DNA from 3 places in the Variovorax sp. 10N412 genome. Region 1 is predicted to be linked to each of the others. Evidence: riboswitches for the same ligand, from Rfam matches in the RefSeq annotation. Region 1 holds a riboswitch; each other region holds the start of a gene.

The links. A riboswitch is a leader RNA that binds a small molecule or an ion and turns the genes downstream of it on or off. The one in region 1 is predicted to bind glycine.
Region 2: linked by a shared signal. The riboswitch ahead of AC1DJH_RS05025 (ABC transporter substrate-binding protein) and the one ahead of gcvT (glycine cleavage system aminomethyltransferase GcvT) in region 1 are both predicted to bind glycine.
Region 3: linked by a shared signal. The riboswitch ahead of AC1DJH_RS26150 (D-amino acid dehydrogenase) and the one ahead of gcvT (glycine cleavage system aminomethyltransferase GcvT) in region 1 are both predicted to bind glycine.

What each region holds. Positions count from the first base shown of each region.
Region 1 is NZ_JBFTIO010000005.1:87,883-92,593, forward strand. Features, by position in the region: gene gcvP (aminomethyl-transferring glycine dehydrogenase) at 1-1,167, opposite strand, end outside; gene gcvH (glycine cleavage system protein GcvH) at 1,297-1,668, opposite strand; gene gcvT (glycine cleavage system aminomethyltransferase GcvT) at 1,711-2,898, opposite strand; glycine riboswitch at 2,944-3,056, opposite strand; glycine riboswitch at 3,069-3,159, opposite strand; gene AC1DJH_RS14490 (hypothetical protein) at 3,193-3,735, opposite strand; gene AC1DJH_RS14495 (YybH family protein) at 3,836-4,291, opposite strand; gene AC1DJH_RS14500 (MFS transporter) at 4,467-4,711, opposite strand, start outside.
Region 2 is NZ_JBFTIO010000001.1:1,016,098-1,020,808, forward strand. Features, by position in the region: gene AC1DJH_RS05015 (ABC transporter permease) at 32-991, opposite strand; gene AC1DJH_RS05020 (ABC transporter permease) at 1,020-1,961, opposite strand; gene AC1DJH_RS05025 (ABC transporter substrate-binding protein) at 1,985-3,562, opposite strand; glycine riboswitch at 3,712-3,835, opposite strand; gene AC1DJH_RS05030 (hypothetical protein) at 3,981-4,711, opposite strand, start outside.
Region 3 is NZ_JBFTIO010000015.1:91,091-95,801, reverse strand. Features, by position in the region: gene rfbB (dTDP-glucose 4,6-dehydratase) at 1-722, opposite strand, end outside; glycine riboswitch at 967-1,083, shown strand; gene AC1DJH_RS26150 (D-amino acid dehydrogenase) at 1,176-2,477, shown strand; gene AC1DJH_RS26145 (FIST signal transduction protein) at 2,487-3,767, opposite strand; gene AC1DJH_RS26140 (PhaM family polyhydroxyalkanoate granule multifunctional regulatory protein) at 3,813-4,568, opposite strand; gene AC1DJH_RS26135 (aminotransferase-like domain-containing protein) at 4,637-4,711, opposite strand, start outside.

The DNA.
Region 1 (4,711 bases):
CGGCTCGCGGCCCATCTGCGACAGGCCCTTGGACAGGATGGCCGTGAGCGCCGCCACGCGCTGCGCGATGCGCGTGAGGCCGTCGGGCCCGTGGTACACGGCGTACATGCTCGCCACCACGGCCGGCAGCACCTGCGCGGTACAGATGTTGGAGGTGGCCTTCTCGCGGCGGATGTGCTGCTCGCGCGTTTGCAGCGCCAGGCGGTAGGCGGGCTGGCCGTGCGTGTCGACGCTCACGCCCACCAGGCGGCCCGGCAGCGAGCGCTTGAACGAATCGCGGCAGGCCAGGTAAGCGGCGTGCGGGCCGCCGTTGCACAGCGGCATGCCGAAGCGCTGCGTGGTGCCGCAGACGATGTCGGCGTCGAACTCGCCGGGGGCGACCAGCAGCGTGAGCGCCAGCAGGTCGGCCGCGACGATGAGGGCGGCGTCGCACTGGTGCGCATGGCCCGCGAGCGGGCGCAGGTCGTGCACGTGGCCGGTGGTGGCGGGGTACTGCGCGAGCACGCCGAAGAACTCGCCGCTCACCATCAGCAGCGGCAGCGTTTCCGACACGCTGCTCACCTTGACCTCGATGCCCAGCGGCGCGGCGCGCGTCCTGATGACCTCGATGGTCTGCGGGTGGCAGTCGCCCGACACCAGGAACACGTTGCTCTTGCTCTTGACGCTGCGCTTGGCCAGCGTCATGGCCTCGGCCGCGGCCGTGGCTTCGTCGAGCATCGACGCGTTGGCGATGGCCATGCCCGTGAGGTCGCACACCATCGTCTGGAAGTTGAGCAGGGCTTCCATGCGGCCCTGCGAAATCTCGGCCTGGTAGGGCGTGTAGGCCGTGTACCAGGCAGGGTTCTCGAGCACGTTGCGCAGGATCACGCCCGGCGTGTGCGTTCCGTAGTAGCCCTGGCCGATGAAGCTCCTGAACACCTTGTTCTTCGACGCCAGCGCCTTCAGCTCGGCCAGCGCGTCGGCCTCGGTCACCGGCGCGGGCAGCCGCATCGGCTTGGCGCGACGGATGGCCGCCGGCACGATGCCGTCGATGAGCTCCGCGCGTGTGGCCGAGCCGATCACCGGCAACATGCGCGCCTCGTCCGCCGCATCGATGCCGATGTGGCGGGCGAGAAATTCTTCGGCGTTCTCTAGTTCTTGCAAAGAGGGAAGGGCGGGAATCGGCATGGCGTGATGGATCGGCTAAAAAAAGAAGAAAGACTCAGCGGTCGCCGCCGGGCCGCCCCAAGGCGGGCCGCGCCTTCCCCATGGGGGCTGGCGAAGCACACGAAGTGGCAAGCCGAGGGGCGAACATTTCTAGGATTCGGCCGCGAATTTGTCGTAGCTGGCGGCGTCCAGCAGGGCGTCGAGTTGTGAGGGTTCGCTCAGCTTGACCTTGAAGAACCAGCCGCTGGCCAGCGGGTCGCTGTTGGCCAGCGAGGGGTCGGCGCGCAGCGCTTCGTTCACTTCGACGATCTCGCCCGACACGGGCATGAACACGTCGGCCGCGGCCTTGACCGATTCGACGACGCCGGCGACTTCGCCCTGAGCAAAGGTCTTGCCGACTTCAGGCAGGTCGACGAACACCACGTCGCCCAGCGCGTCCTGCGCGTGTACGGTGATGCCGACGGTGGCTGCGCCGCCTTCGGCCGACACCCATTCGTGGTCCTTGGTGTACTTGATGCTCATGGAAAAACTCCTCGTGGAAAAAATGATTCGGGGGTGCAGAGCCTAGCCGCGGAAATAACGCGTCGGCACGAAAGGCAGGGTCGAGACTTCCATGGGCACCGGCTTGCCGCGCACGATGGCCTGCAGGCGCGTGCCCGGCTCCGCGAAAGCGGTGGCCACGTAGCCCATGGCCACGCAGCGGTCGGCCGTGGGGCCGAGCAGGCCGCTGGTGACGACGCCGATGTCGTGGCCCTCGAAGGACTGCAGCACCGTGCCGTCGCGCACCGGAATGCGTTCGAGCGCCACGAGGCCGACGCGCTTGCGCTTGAGCGTGTCGTGGTCGGTGTGGCCAGCGGCTCCCGGGGTGGCCGCGGCGAGCTGGGCCAGGATCTTCGTGGCGCCCGGAAAGCCGCCTTCGCGCGCGCCCCCGGCGCGGCGCACCTTCTGCATAGCCCAGTTGAGCGAGGCTTCGACCGGCGTGGTCGTGGTGTCGATGTCGTTGCCGTACAGGCACAGGCCGGCTTCGAGCCGCAGCGAATTGCGCGCGCCGAGGCCGACGGGCTTGACCTCGGGCTGGGCCAGCAGCAGCCGGGCCAGCGCCTCGGCGTCCTTGGCCGCCGCCGAGATCTCGAAACCGTCTTCGCCGGTGTAGCCGCTGCGGGTGACGAAGGCCGGAATGCCGCCGATCTGCACCGCGCCGCCGGTCATGAACACGAAGCGCTCGATGCCGGGCGACAGCCGCGCCAGCGTGGCCGCTGCCTGCGGGCCCTGCAGCGCGAGCAGGGCGTGGTCGGGCAGGGGCTGCACCTCGCAGCGCGCGCCGATCTTCCGCTGGATGTGCGCGATGTCGGCCACCTTGCAGGCGCCGTTGACGATCACGAAGAGCGAGCCGTTGCCTTCGTTGAAGAACATCAGGTCGTCCAGGATGCCGCCCTCGTCGTTCAGCAGCAGGCCGTAGCGCTGCTTGCCGGCGGGCAGGTCGATCACGTCGACGGGCATCAGGGTCTCGAAAGCCGCTGCGGCGTCGGGGCCGACCAGGCGCAGCTGGCCCATGTGGGAAATGTCGAACAGGCCGGCCGCGTCGCGTGTGTGCCTGTGTTCGGCCATCAGGCCGGCGGGGTACTGCACCGGCATCGAGTAGCCGGCAAAGGGCACCATGCGGGCGCCGAGCTCCACGTGGAGGTCGTACAGCGGCGTCTTGAGAAGCGCAGTGTCGGGGGCGGAAGCAGCGGAGGCAGCGGAAGAGGCCATGGGGCACTCCAAAGGGGCAGACGAAATCCATGACGCAAGCCATGGGCCACCCCTGCTGTCCGCTTTACCTGAGAGATTCGCCCCACGATCGGAGTTTGCTCCTTCGGTGGGCCGCTGCATCGTTTCCGGTACGGCGGCCTCTCTCCAGCAAGGAAACGCCGGTGTGTACCGGCGCCTTGTCAGTCCTTTTGCCTGAGCGTTCGGGAAACCCCTGCGCCTTCGGCGGCCCCGTCGCGCGGGGCTCTCTCCTGACCCGGGCGAGTGTAGTGGATCGCGGTGCGCAGGGCTTTCGCTTCAGTGAACGATTTCAGCCGGCGGCAGCAGCCGGTCGATGCGTTCGCGCAGCGATTCGGCGCGCTCCGGGCCCGCGGCTTTCTCGATTTCGCTGAGCATCAGCGCGGCGATGGTCATCATGGCCTCGCGGTCGCGCGCCTCGCGCAGGGCGTCGCGCATCTGCAGCGCGAACTTGGGGTCGCGGCGCACGAACATGCGCTCGCAGATGTCGAACAGGAACATGCGCGTGGTGGCCAGCGAGCGCTTGCCGTCGAAGCTGTCGGCCGAGGTGCTGACCTGGATCGTGTCGGCGGCGGGCACGGTCAAGGCCTGTGCCGCCTGCGCAGCCGCAGCCGCGGCGGCCTGCGGGTCTTGCAGGTAGCCCCGCTGCACCAGCGCCTGGAGCGCCTGCTCGGCCTCGTCGCGGGTGCTGAACAGCGGGCTGAAGTCGGTCAGCGAGCGGCGGCCGTCGGCCATGAGCAACAGCGCGCGCTCCCGCTGGCTGAGCGTGCGCTGGCCGCCCTGGAGTTCATCGCGGGCCTTGTCGGTCTTGGTGGGGAACATGGCAGCCACAGCTTTCGGGAGTCGAGGGCTGCAGCATCGTTGCAAGCGGTGACATCTTCATGAACCGTTTGGTTTGCACGGGCAACGGTCTTTGGCGGCGTCATCCGCCCGCGATTTCCTTGCGGATGAGCCACTGGTTGCCCACGCGTTGCAGTTCCAGCGTCTTGCGGCTTTTTTCGCGCAGCTTGTCGGCGGTGTAGGTCTGCTGAAAGCTTGCGCTGGCGGCTTGCCCGGTGACGCTGATGACGAGGTTGTCGATGTCCACGCGGATGGTGGCCTTGTCGGCGATGCGCGTGCGGCGGTCGGCTTCCCAGGCCTTGCGGTCCTGGCCGCGGGGCGGCGTGAAGTCGGGCGCATAGGTGGCCAGGTAGCGCGCCACGTCGCGCGCGGACCAGGCTGCGGCCCAGTTGCGCACGGCGGTCTCGATCTCGGCGATGGCAGCGGCCGGGTTCGCCGGGGTCGGTGCGGGCTGCGGCCCTGTCGCCGCCGGCGTGGCGCCGAAGGCGGCCATGGCCAGCAGCGTGCCGCCGAGGAGGCAACTCAGTGATCGGTGCATGGCGAAGTCTCCTCCTTGTCGTTTGTCGGTCCCGATCATCGGCCGAAACGGTAGCGCTCGAACGACACCTCCCGCTGCTGGATCACCCCGCCAGGTCGGGCTGCCGCTCGATGCTCGCTGAATCGAGCATAAGGCGCGCAATGCGACATTCGACGGCCATGGGCGACGGTGGCGCTCAGGTCGCAGCGCGCTGCGCCCCCGCCGGCACCGCCGGCATCGCCCTGTTGCGCAACCGCAGCGCCAGCACCGTCGCCGCGCCCAGCACGCACAGCACCGCGGTGAACGTCACGCCCAGGCCGCGCGCGTCCGACAGCATCCCGAAAAGCGGCGACACCAGGCCGCCCACCGACAGCGCCAGCCCCAGCGTGATGCCGCTGGCCGTGGCCGGGTTGCGCGGCAGGTAGTCCTGCGCCAGCGTCA
Region 2 (4,711 bases), on a different contig from region 1:
AAGTGCGCGAAGACTGGGGGTGTTCTTCATACTAGCTTCCCCGCTTGTTGAACTTCGGGTCGAGCGTGTCGCGCAGCCCGTCACCCAGGATGTTCACCGCCAGCACCGTGAGCGCCAGGAAGATGCCCGGGAACAGCACGTTGTGCGGGAACTGGTTGAACTGCGCACGGCCCTCGGCCATGATGTTTCCCCAGGTCGCCATGTCCGCCGGCAGGCCCACGCCCAGGAACGACAGGATGGCCTCCACCAATATTGCGGAGGCGCACACATAGGTCGCCTGGATGATCAGCGGCGCAATCGCGTTCGGCAGGATGTGGCGCGTGAGGATCTTCCAGGTCGGCGTGTCGAGCGCGATGGCCGCCTCCACGTAAGGCTCCTCGCGCACCGTGAGCACCACCGAGCGCACCAGCCGCGCCACGCGCGGAATCTCGGGCACCGCGATGGCCACCACCACCGTGAGCAGCGTGCCGCCGAACAGCGCCACCAGGCTGATCGCGAACAGGATGCCGGGGATGGCCATGACGCCGTCCATCAGCCGCATGAGCACGCTGTCGATGCGCCGGAAGTAGCCGCCCAGCAGCCCGACGACCATGCCGAACACCATGGCCAGCGCGGCCACCGCGATGCCCACGGTGAGCGACACGCGCGCACCGTACAGCGTGCGGCTCCAGATGTCGCGCCCCAGGCTGTCGGTGCCCATCACGAACAGGTGCTCGAAGGTGTCGCCGGCCAGGCTGTTGAACTCGCCGCGCGTGCCCGGCAACAGGTTCGAGCTGGCGGGGTCGATGGCGGTCGGGTCGATGGTGCCCAGCCACGGCGCGGCCAGCGACATCAGCACAAGCAGCACCAGCACGCTGCCGCCCGCGCGCACCGACCAGTTGGCCAGGATGCGCTTGAGCAGCGAGCGGCGCCTGGGTGGCGGCAGCGCCTCCACGGCGGCATCGGGTGCAACGGGAGCAACGGGAGCAAGGGAAAGGGATGAATCGGTCATGGTGTTTCTTCGTTGCGGTTCCGTGGCTTCAGTAACGGATACGTGGGTCGAACACCAGGTAGCTCACATCGATCAGCAGATTGATGAGCACGTAGATGACGGAGAAGAACAGCGTGATGCCCTGGATGAGCGGAAAGTCGCGCGACAGCACCGCGTCGACCGTGAGCTGCCCGAGCCCCGGAATGGCGAACACCGTCTCGGTGACCACCACGCCGCCGATCAGCAGCGCAATGCCGATGCCGATCACCGTGACGATGGGAATTGCCGCGTTGGCCAGCGCGTGCCGCATCAGCAGGCGTTTTTCGGAAATGCCCTTGGCGCGCGCGGTGCGGATGTAGTCCTCGGTCATGGCCTCGGCCACGGCCGCGCGCGTGACGCGCGCAATCAGCGCCACATAGATGACCGACAGCGTGATCGACGGCAGTATCAGATGCTTGATCCACAAGAGCGGCCCATGGCTCAGCCGCGCATACCCCTGCACCGGCAGCCACTGCAGGTGCAGCGCGAAGATCCAGATGAGCACGTAGCCGATCACGAACGCCGGAATGGAAAAGCCCATCACCGAAAAGCCCATGAGCATGCGGTCGAGCCAGCCGCCGTGCCGCCACGCGGCAATCACGCCCAGCGGCACCGCGATGAGGATGGTGACCACCAGCGTCACGGCCGCCAGCGACACGGTGGCCTCGATGCGCTGGCCGATCAGCTCGGTCACCGTCTTCTTCATGAAGTACGACTCGCCCAGGTTGCCCTGCAGCAGTTGCGCGCTCCAGTGAAAGAACTGCACCGGCAGCGACTGGTTGAGCCCCAGCTGCTCGCGCACCTTGGCGATGTTCTCGCTGGTGCCGCTGTCGCCCACGATGGCGGCCGCGGGGTCGCCGGGCGCGAGCCGCAGCATCAGGAACACGATCAGCGCGACGATGACGAGCACCGGCACGGTCGACAGAATGCGGCGTGCAAGAAAGAGCAGCATGGGGCGGGTTCCGTGGCGTTGGCTCAGTTCTTCTTCAGGTTCCAGAACACGCCGACCGGCGAGCGCACGACGCCGCTCACCACGCCCTTGCGGTAGGCCGTGAGCGGCTTGTACTCACCGATGGGCGCGTAGATGCCGGTGTCGTACACGCGCTGCTGGATGGCCGTGGCCAGCTCCTTGCGCCTGGGTTCGTCGGCCGTGGCCAGGAACTCGGACTTGAGCTGCTCCAGCTTGTCGTCGGTGGCCCAGCCGAACCAGCCCTTCTCGCCGTTGCCGGTGAGCGGTGCGAAGAACATCGGGTTCATGTTGTCGGCAATGCCCCAGCCGGTGATGAACAGGTTCCAGCCGCCCTTGTCGACCGGGTCTTTCTTGGCGCGGCGCGTGACCAGCGTGGGCCAGTCCATCGACTGCATGTCGACGTTGAAGCCGGCCTGCTTGAGCAGCTGCGCCATCACCGGCGGAAACTTGTTCAGCACCGCAAAGTCGGCCGGGTACATGAGCACGACGGGCTTGCCGTCGTAGCCGGCTTCCTTGAGCAGCGCCTTCGCCTTTTCGAACTGCGGCTTGCCGGTGAAGTAGCCGGTCTTGTCGGAGGCATAGGCCGAGCCGCACGGGTAGATGGAGGCGCAGCTGTTGTAGAGCTCCTTGTGCACCAGTTGCGCGCGCATCAGCGCTTCCTGGTTGATGGCCATGAACGCGGCCTGCGCGATCTTGGGGTTGTCGAAGGGCGGAATGAAGTGGTTCAGGTGCAGCGCGAACGAGCCCTTGGCCACCGGGCTGTCGAGCGTGATGGCCGGGTTGTTCTTCAGCGCGGTGTACTGCTCGGAGGGCACCCACTCGATCATGTCGACCTCGCCGTTGGCCAGTGCGTTGGCCTGCGTCTGCGCGTCCTTCAGGATGATCCATTCCATGCGGTCGACGTACACGTTCTTGCCGCCCGCAGTGCCCGAGGGCGCCTCGGTGCGCGGCACGTACCTGGTGTTCTTCAGGTAGACGATCTTCTCGCCGGGGCGGTACTCGTCCTTCTTGAAGATGTAGGGGCCGGAGCCGGTGGCGTCGTCGATCTGCTTGTCGGCGGGCGTGGCCGCCACGCGCGCGGGCATGATGAACGGCGGGTTCGACGACGGCTTGCTCAGCGCGTCGAGCACCATGCCGAAGGTGTCCTTGAACACCAGCCTGAAGGTGTTGGCGTCCACGGCCTCGGCCTTGTCGAGCGCGGTGAACATCTTCTGGCCCAGCCCGTCGCGCTGGCCCCAGCGCTTGAGCGACGCAATGACGTCTTCCGAGGTGACGGGCTTGCCGTCATGGAAGGCCAGGCTCTTGCGCAGCGTGAAGGTCCAGGTCTTGCCGTCGGGACTGGTCGTGTACTTGTCGACCATCTGCGGATGCACCTTGCCTTGTTCGTCCACGCCGAAGAGCGTGTCGTACACCATGTAGCCGTGGTTGCGCGTGATGAAGGCGGTGGTCCAGATCGGGTCGAGGATCTTCAGGTCGGACTGCGGCACCAGGCGCAGCACCTTGCCAGCGTCCTGTGCGAAGGCGGTGGCCGCCGCTGCGGCCAGCAGCGCGCCCACGAACATGGCTTTCAGTTGTCGTTTCATCAGCATGGGTCAGTTCTCCGGTTGAAAAAGAGGGACGCGAGCACGTGCAACGCCAGGAAAGACATTCGTCGTGCGGCGTTGCGGGAAACAGGTCATGAAAGAAAGCGGCTCCGGAAGCGAACAAGGGCACCCCCGCGCTCTGTGCGCGGCGTGCCCCTGCTGTCCTTTTGCCTGAGAGATTCACCCTGCGCGCACATCGCACAGGGCTTGCCCCTTCGGCGGCTGCCCTCGGCCCCTGCAAGGGGTCGGTCAGCGCTCTCCAGCGTTAGAAAAAATCCAGTCTTGGGACCTGAGCGTTCTGGGCCATCGCCTTCGGTAATGCACTAACTCGAAGCATCGAGCCGGCATTTCTCCTGGATGAACTTCTCAAAGCAGATTGCGTGCCAAAACGCAGCAATGCGCGAGAAGTCTTCGGTGCCTACTGCGGTCCGCCGCAGAAGTCCGCACGCTCGGTGGTCTTGGCGGTGAAGCGGATGCGCGTGGTGGTGGCGGCGCGCTGCGGCTCGTTCTGCGGCCACTCGCTCTGCAGCCACGTGTACTGCCAGTCGTAGGGCGCGCCGGGTCTGGCGGCCTCGCCGTACACGATGCGCAGGCTGCCTTTGCTTTCGTCATGGCAGTGCTTCGAGGTCTTGTAGTCCTTCTCGCTGAAGCAGGCGCGGATCATCTTGAAGCACGAGAAGGGAATGCCTTCGTGCAAGGCCTTGCCGCCTTCGAGCGGCACGAAGTCGGCAGTGTCGAACGAGGCGCCGCCGCCCGAGTACATCTCCGACACGGTCTGCAGCACGGCCACGGCCCACTTGCTTTCGGCCAGCGGGTAGAGCGCGGGCGCGAGCGACAGGCGCATGTCGCGCTTGTCGCCGGTGTCGCTCGCGGTGCCGGTGTCTTCTTTCTTGAGGGACTGCGCATAGCCCGAGAAATCGTGCAGCCGGTCGAGCTGCCAGCCCTTCGCGTCGGTGGTGCGCTTCACGCGCGCCATGGCCAGCGGCTCGGCCGAGAGCACCACGTAGTCGGCAGGCGTGGCGCCGCGCGGGCGGTACAGGCCGAGCTGCTGCACGTCGCAGGGCTGCGGCAGCAAGGCGCACAGGCGGGTGCGCCATTGCAGGTCGAGCGCCTCGGGTTTCTTCACCGCGTCGAACACCTGGGCCGGCG
Region 3 (4,711 bases), on a different contig from region 1:
CCGGCTTCGAGCACGCGGCGGATGGCGCTGCAGTGGTCCTTCACGTAGAGCCAGTCTCGCACCTGCATGCCGTCGCCGTACACGGGCAGCGGCTTGCCGGCCAGGGCGTTGACGATCATCAGTGGAATGAGCTTCTCGGGAAAGTGGAACGGACCGTAGTTGTTCGAGCAGTTGGTGGTGACCACCGGCAGCCCGTAGGTGTGGTGCCAGGCGCGCACGAGGTGGTCGCTCGCGGCCTTGCTGGCCGAGTACGGGCTGTTGGGTTCGTACTTGTTCTCTTCGGTGAAGGCGGGGTCGGTCTTGGAGAGCGAGCCGTAGACCTCGTCGGTGGACACGTGCAGGAAGCGGAAGGCACTTTTCTGGTCGGCAGGCAGCGCGCTCCAGAAGCCGCGCACGGATTCGAGCAGGCGGAAGGTGCCGAGCACGTTGGTCTGCACGAAGTCTTCGGGGCCGTGAATGGAGCGGTCCACGTGCGATTCGGCGGCGAAGTTGACCACGGCGCGCGGCTTGTGCTCGGCCAGCAGGCGGTCGAGCAGCGCGCTGTCGCCGATGTCGCCCTGCACGAAGATGTGGTTCGGGTTGCCCTTGAGCGACGCGAGGGTCTCGAGGTTGCCCGCGTAGGTCAGCTTGTCGAGGTTCACGACCGGCTCGTCGCTGTTCGCGATCCAGTCGAGTACGAAATTGGCGCCAATGAAGCCAGCGCCGCCGGTAACCAAGATCATGGGGTCCCCTGTGTTTGAAGCAATTGCCCTGCGGCAAATCAACTGGCGATTATCCCATTGGGCCGACAGGCCGAAACACAAGGCGTTACCGTTCACTTCAGGCCGTGTTTACAATCGGCCACACTGCAGGAGAGCGGGCCACCCCGGTGGCCCTACCGAAGGCGCAAACTCCCATGAACGCTCAGGTCGGCCCGACGAGGTCTTCGAAGAAGATTTCGGCAAGGGGTCAGTACTGCATCAACTGACAACGCCGTCTGGAGAGCCATCGCACCACGCCCAGTGGCAACGATGCACCGAAGGAGCAAACCCGCTGCGGGCGCAGGGGGTGAATCTCTCAGGTACCGAGGACAGGGGGAGCGGCAACTTGGACCACGGCCGTCCGGTTGCCTGCTATTGATTCAATAGCACACCACGCCCGTCGTTCAAGCGCTTCAACCTTAAAAGGTATTTGAAATGCGCGTGATCGTTCTTGGCGCCGGCCTGCTCGGCGTGACTTCGGCCTACTACCTCCAGCAACTCGGCCACGAAGTGACCGTGATCGACCGGCAGGCCACCCCGGCCGCCGAAACCAGCTTTGCCAACGGCGGGCAGATTTCCGTCAGCCATGCCGAACCCTGGGCCAACCCCGGCGCGCCGCTCAAGGTGCTGCAATGGCTGGGCAAGGAAGACGCCCCGCTGCTGTTTCGCATCCGCGCCGACATGCGCCAATGGCTCTGGGGCCTGCAGTTTCTGCGTGAATGCACGCCCGCGCGCACCCGTCACAACATCGCGCAGATCGTGCACCTGGGCACCTACAGCCGCGACACCTTGCAACAGTTGCGCCGCGACACGCGCATCGACTACGACCAGCGCACGCAGGGCATCCTGCACTTCTACACGACGCAGAAGGAGTTCGACGGCGCCCTCGCCCCCGCCGAGCAGATGCGTGCGCTGGGCTGCGAGCGCCAGGTCATCTCGGCCGACGAGGCGGTGAAGATCGAGCCCGCCCTCGCGCACATCCGGCCCAAGCTGGCGGGCGCCACCTTCACGGCCGAAGACGAATCGGGCGACGCCAACCGCTTCGCACGCGAGCTCTCCAAGCTGGCGGCCGCGGCCGGCGTGAAGTTCCTCATGAGCCACACCGTCACCGCGCTGCGCGAAGCCGGCGGCCAGATCGACCACGTCGAGGTGACCGACCACGAGGGCCGCTTCCAGCGCATCCGCGGCGACTCCTTCGTCATGGCGATGGGCTCGCTGAGCCCGCTGCTGGCCGCGCCGCTGGGCATCCGGCTGCCGATCTACCCGGCCAAGGGCTACTCGGTGACGCTGCCCGTGAAGGACGCTTCCAAGGCCCACCAGGTCTCGCTGACCGACGACGAGTTCAAGCTGGTGTTCTCGCGCTATACGTCGGCGTCCGGAGACCGGCTGCGCATTGCCGGCACGGCCGAGCTCAATGGCTACGACCGCGACCTGAACCCGGTGCGCTGCGAAGCCATCGTGCGCCGCGTCGAAGAACTGTTCCCCGGCGCCGGCGACACCACGCAGGCGCAGTTCTGGACCGGCCTGCGCCCCGCCACGCCGAGCAACGTGCCGCTGATCGGCAAGACAAAGCTGCCGAACCTGTTCCTCAACACCGGTCACGGCACGCTCGGCTGGACGCACGCCTGCGGCTCGGGCAAGTCGATCGCGCGCATCGTGAGCGGGCTGGCGCCCGAGGTCGATTTCGCGTTCACCGGCATGCCAGCGCCCAGGCTGCGCGTGCTGCAGCCGGCGTGATCGCCAAGGTCAGTCGTTGCTGGTGAACACCGTCAATACGCCGGTGTAGCCATACAGATGGTGGCGGGCAATTTCGCCCGCCGCAAAGAACCCGACCAGCGGCACGTCGCCCAGCGCATGGCGCACGATCTGCAGCTCGGCGCCGGGCGCGCCGAAGTGCGGCCCACCGCGTCCGGAGCAACTCACGTACACCGCCCCGGCAATGCGCCGCGCCGGGTGCGGCGCGGCCTCGGCCTCGCCTGCGGCCACGGCGCGCGCGGTGGCCAGCGTCTGCTCCTCGGGTTCCAGCTCTTCGCGGATCTCGGCGCAGATGCGCATCAGGTCCGCCCGCGCGGCCTGCGCGTTGCGGCGGCAGAAGGTCAGGCGCATGCCGGCCTCGGCCGTGTCGGCAATGGCGATGCCGCGCCGCGTGGGGTCCAGGCCGATGATGTGGCGCACCAGCACGTCGGCGCCCAGGTCGCCGGTGCGGCGGATGCCGTCGCTGCCCGCGTCGGCCAGCCCCACCAGCGTGTTGCGCACCGCGTCGATGGCCTCCTGCGGACGCTCGAGCGACACCTGCAGGTCGGCCAGCAGCACGTCGAGCGCCGGTTCGCCGTCGAGCTTGAGCAGCAGGTTGCCGTCGGCCTCGGTGATCTCGCGCTCGCGCACCGCGCCCGAACGCAGCGGCTGGCAGCCCTGCGTGACGCGCGACACCACCCGCACGCCCTCGCCGAACACCACGCCCGACATGCCGCCCGAAAACACGCCGCCCGCCGCGCCGTGCCCGCGGATGTTGCCGTTGCCGCCGATGGCGAACTGCAGCGAGCCGTGGCGGCCCGACGACAGCCCGCCGAACAGGTAGCCGGTGTCGGTGCGCCCGGCCATCTCGCCGATGAGTTCGGTCAGGTCGGGCGTGGCGGGGTCGGCATGCACCAGCGCCGTGTGCGCCTCGAAGCCGCTCATTTCGGAGTTGCCCAGCGGCGCCACGCCCGAGAACACGCGGTACTGGTCGCTCGGCAGCGCGCACAGCATCAGGCTGATGCCGGGTTCGTCGAAGTACTCGGCGTTGTTGGCCGACACGCCGATGCCGACCGTGCCCGACCAGTCGGTCACCTCGGGCAGCTCGGCGCTCAGGTGGTCGAGGATGTCCTGCGCGTCGGTGGCGTAGTGGTCGGTGATGTAGAGCAGCCCCAGGGTGGGCGCCGACGCGTAGTCGGGAAGGGCCATCTGTGCGCGCAACTGCGCCAGCACGAGGCCGGCTGCCATGCGCCACTGCGGATGGGTGGCATGACCGGAGGGAAACAACTTCATGATGCGTGCCGACCCGTTCTCTTCAAAAAATATCCGTGTATGACGTCAGCGCCGCGCGGAGGTTCGCTTGCGGGCGGCGGTGGCGGGCTTCTTTTTGGCGGCCGGGGCCTTGCTTGCGGCGGCCTTCTTTGCGGCGGCGGGCTTGCGCGCGGCCGGCGTGCCCATCGCCTTGACGGCATCGGCCAGCGGCTGGGCCATGGCCGGCACCTTGAGCTGCGCCGCGTCCTGCAGCGCCGTGCTGGCGATCTGCTGGAACTGCTCGGTGAGCGCGCCCCACCACTGCATGGGGTCGACCACGCCGGCATTGCCGGCCTTCGGCCTGGCGCGCGACTTCGCCGGTGCCGCTTCTTCCTCGGGTGATCCGGCTTCGGCTTCTTCCGCTTCTTCCGCTTCTTCCGCCTCTTCGGGCTCGGGTGCCGAGGCAGTTGCACCGGCGGCACCGGCTGCAGCCGCCGGCGCCATCGCGGCGGCCTGCTTGGTGAAGGCGCTGGCGATGTCTTCCATGCGCACGTTCATGCCGCGCAGCGTCGACAGGGTCATCTTCTGCACCTCGAGCGCCTGGATCGTGGCCTTGAGCGCATGGCCGTTCTGCTCGAGCCAGTACTGCACGGTCTTGAGTTCCTGGATGCGCTTGTCGACCTCTTCCACGCTCAGCGTGGGCGCCACCCAGCTCGCCAGGCTCGGAATGCCGGGCACCGCGCCAGTGCCGGCCCCTGCGGCCGCCCCCCCGGCAAGGTTCTTCAGGAAGTCGAATCCGGGGACGAACTGGCTGAAGTCGAAGGGCTTGTTGGCGTTGCTCATGGGGGGTCTCCAGGCTGGGTTTTCTTGTGTTGCCAGCTTACTCCAAGGCCCCGGGCTTTTCGCGGCCGTCAGAGCTCGCCGCGCACCTTGCTGAACACCTTCCAGAACGCCGCGTCCTGCGAGGTCGCGAAGTTGATCCGCAT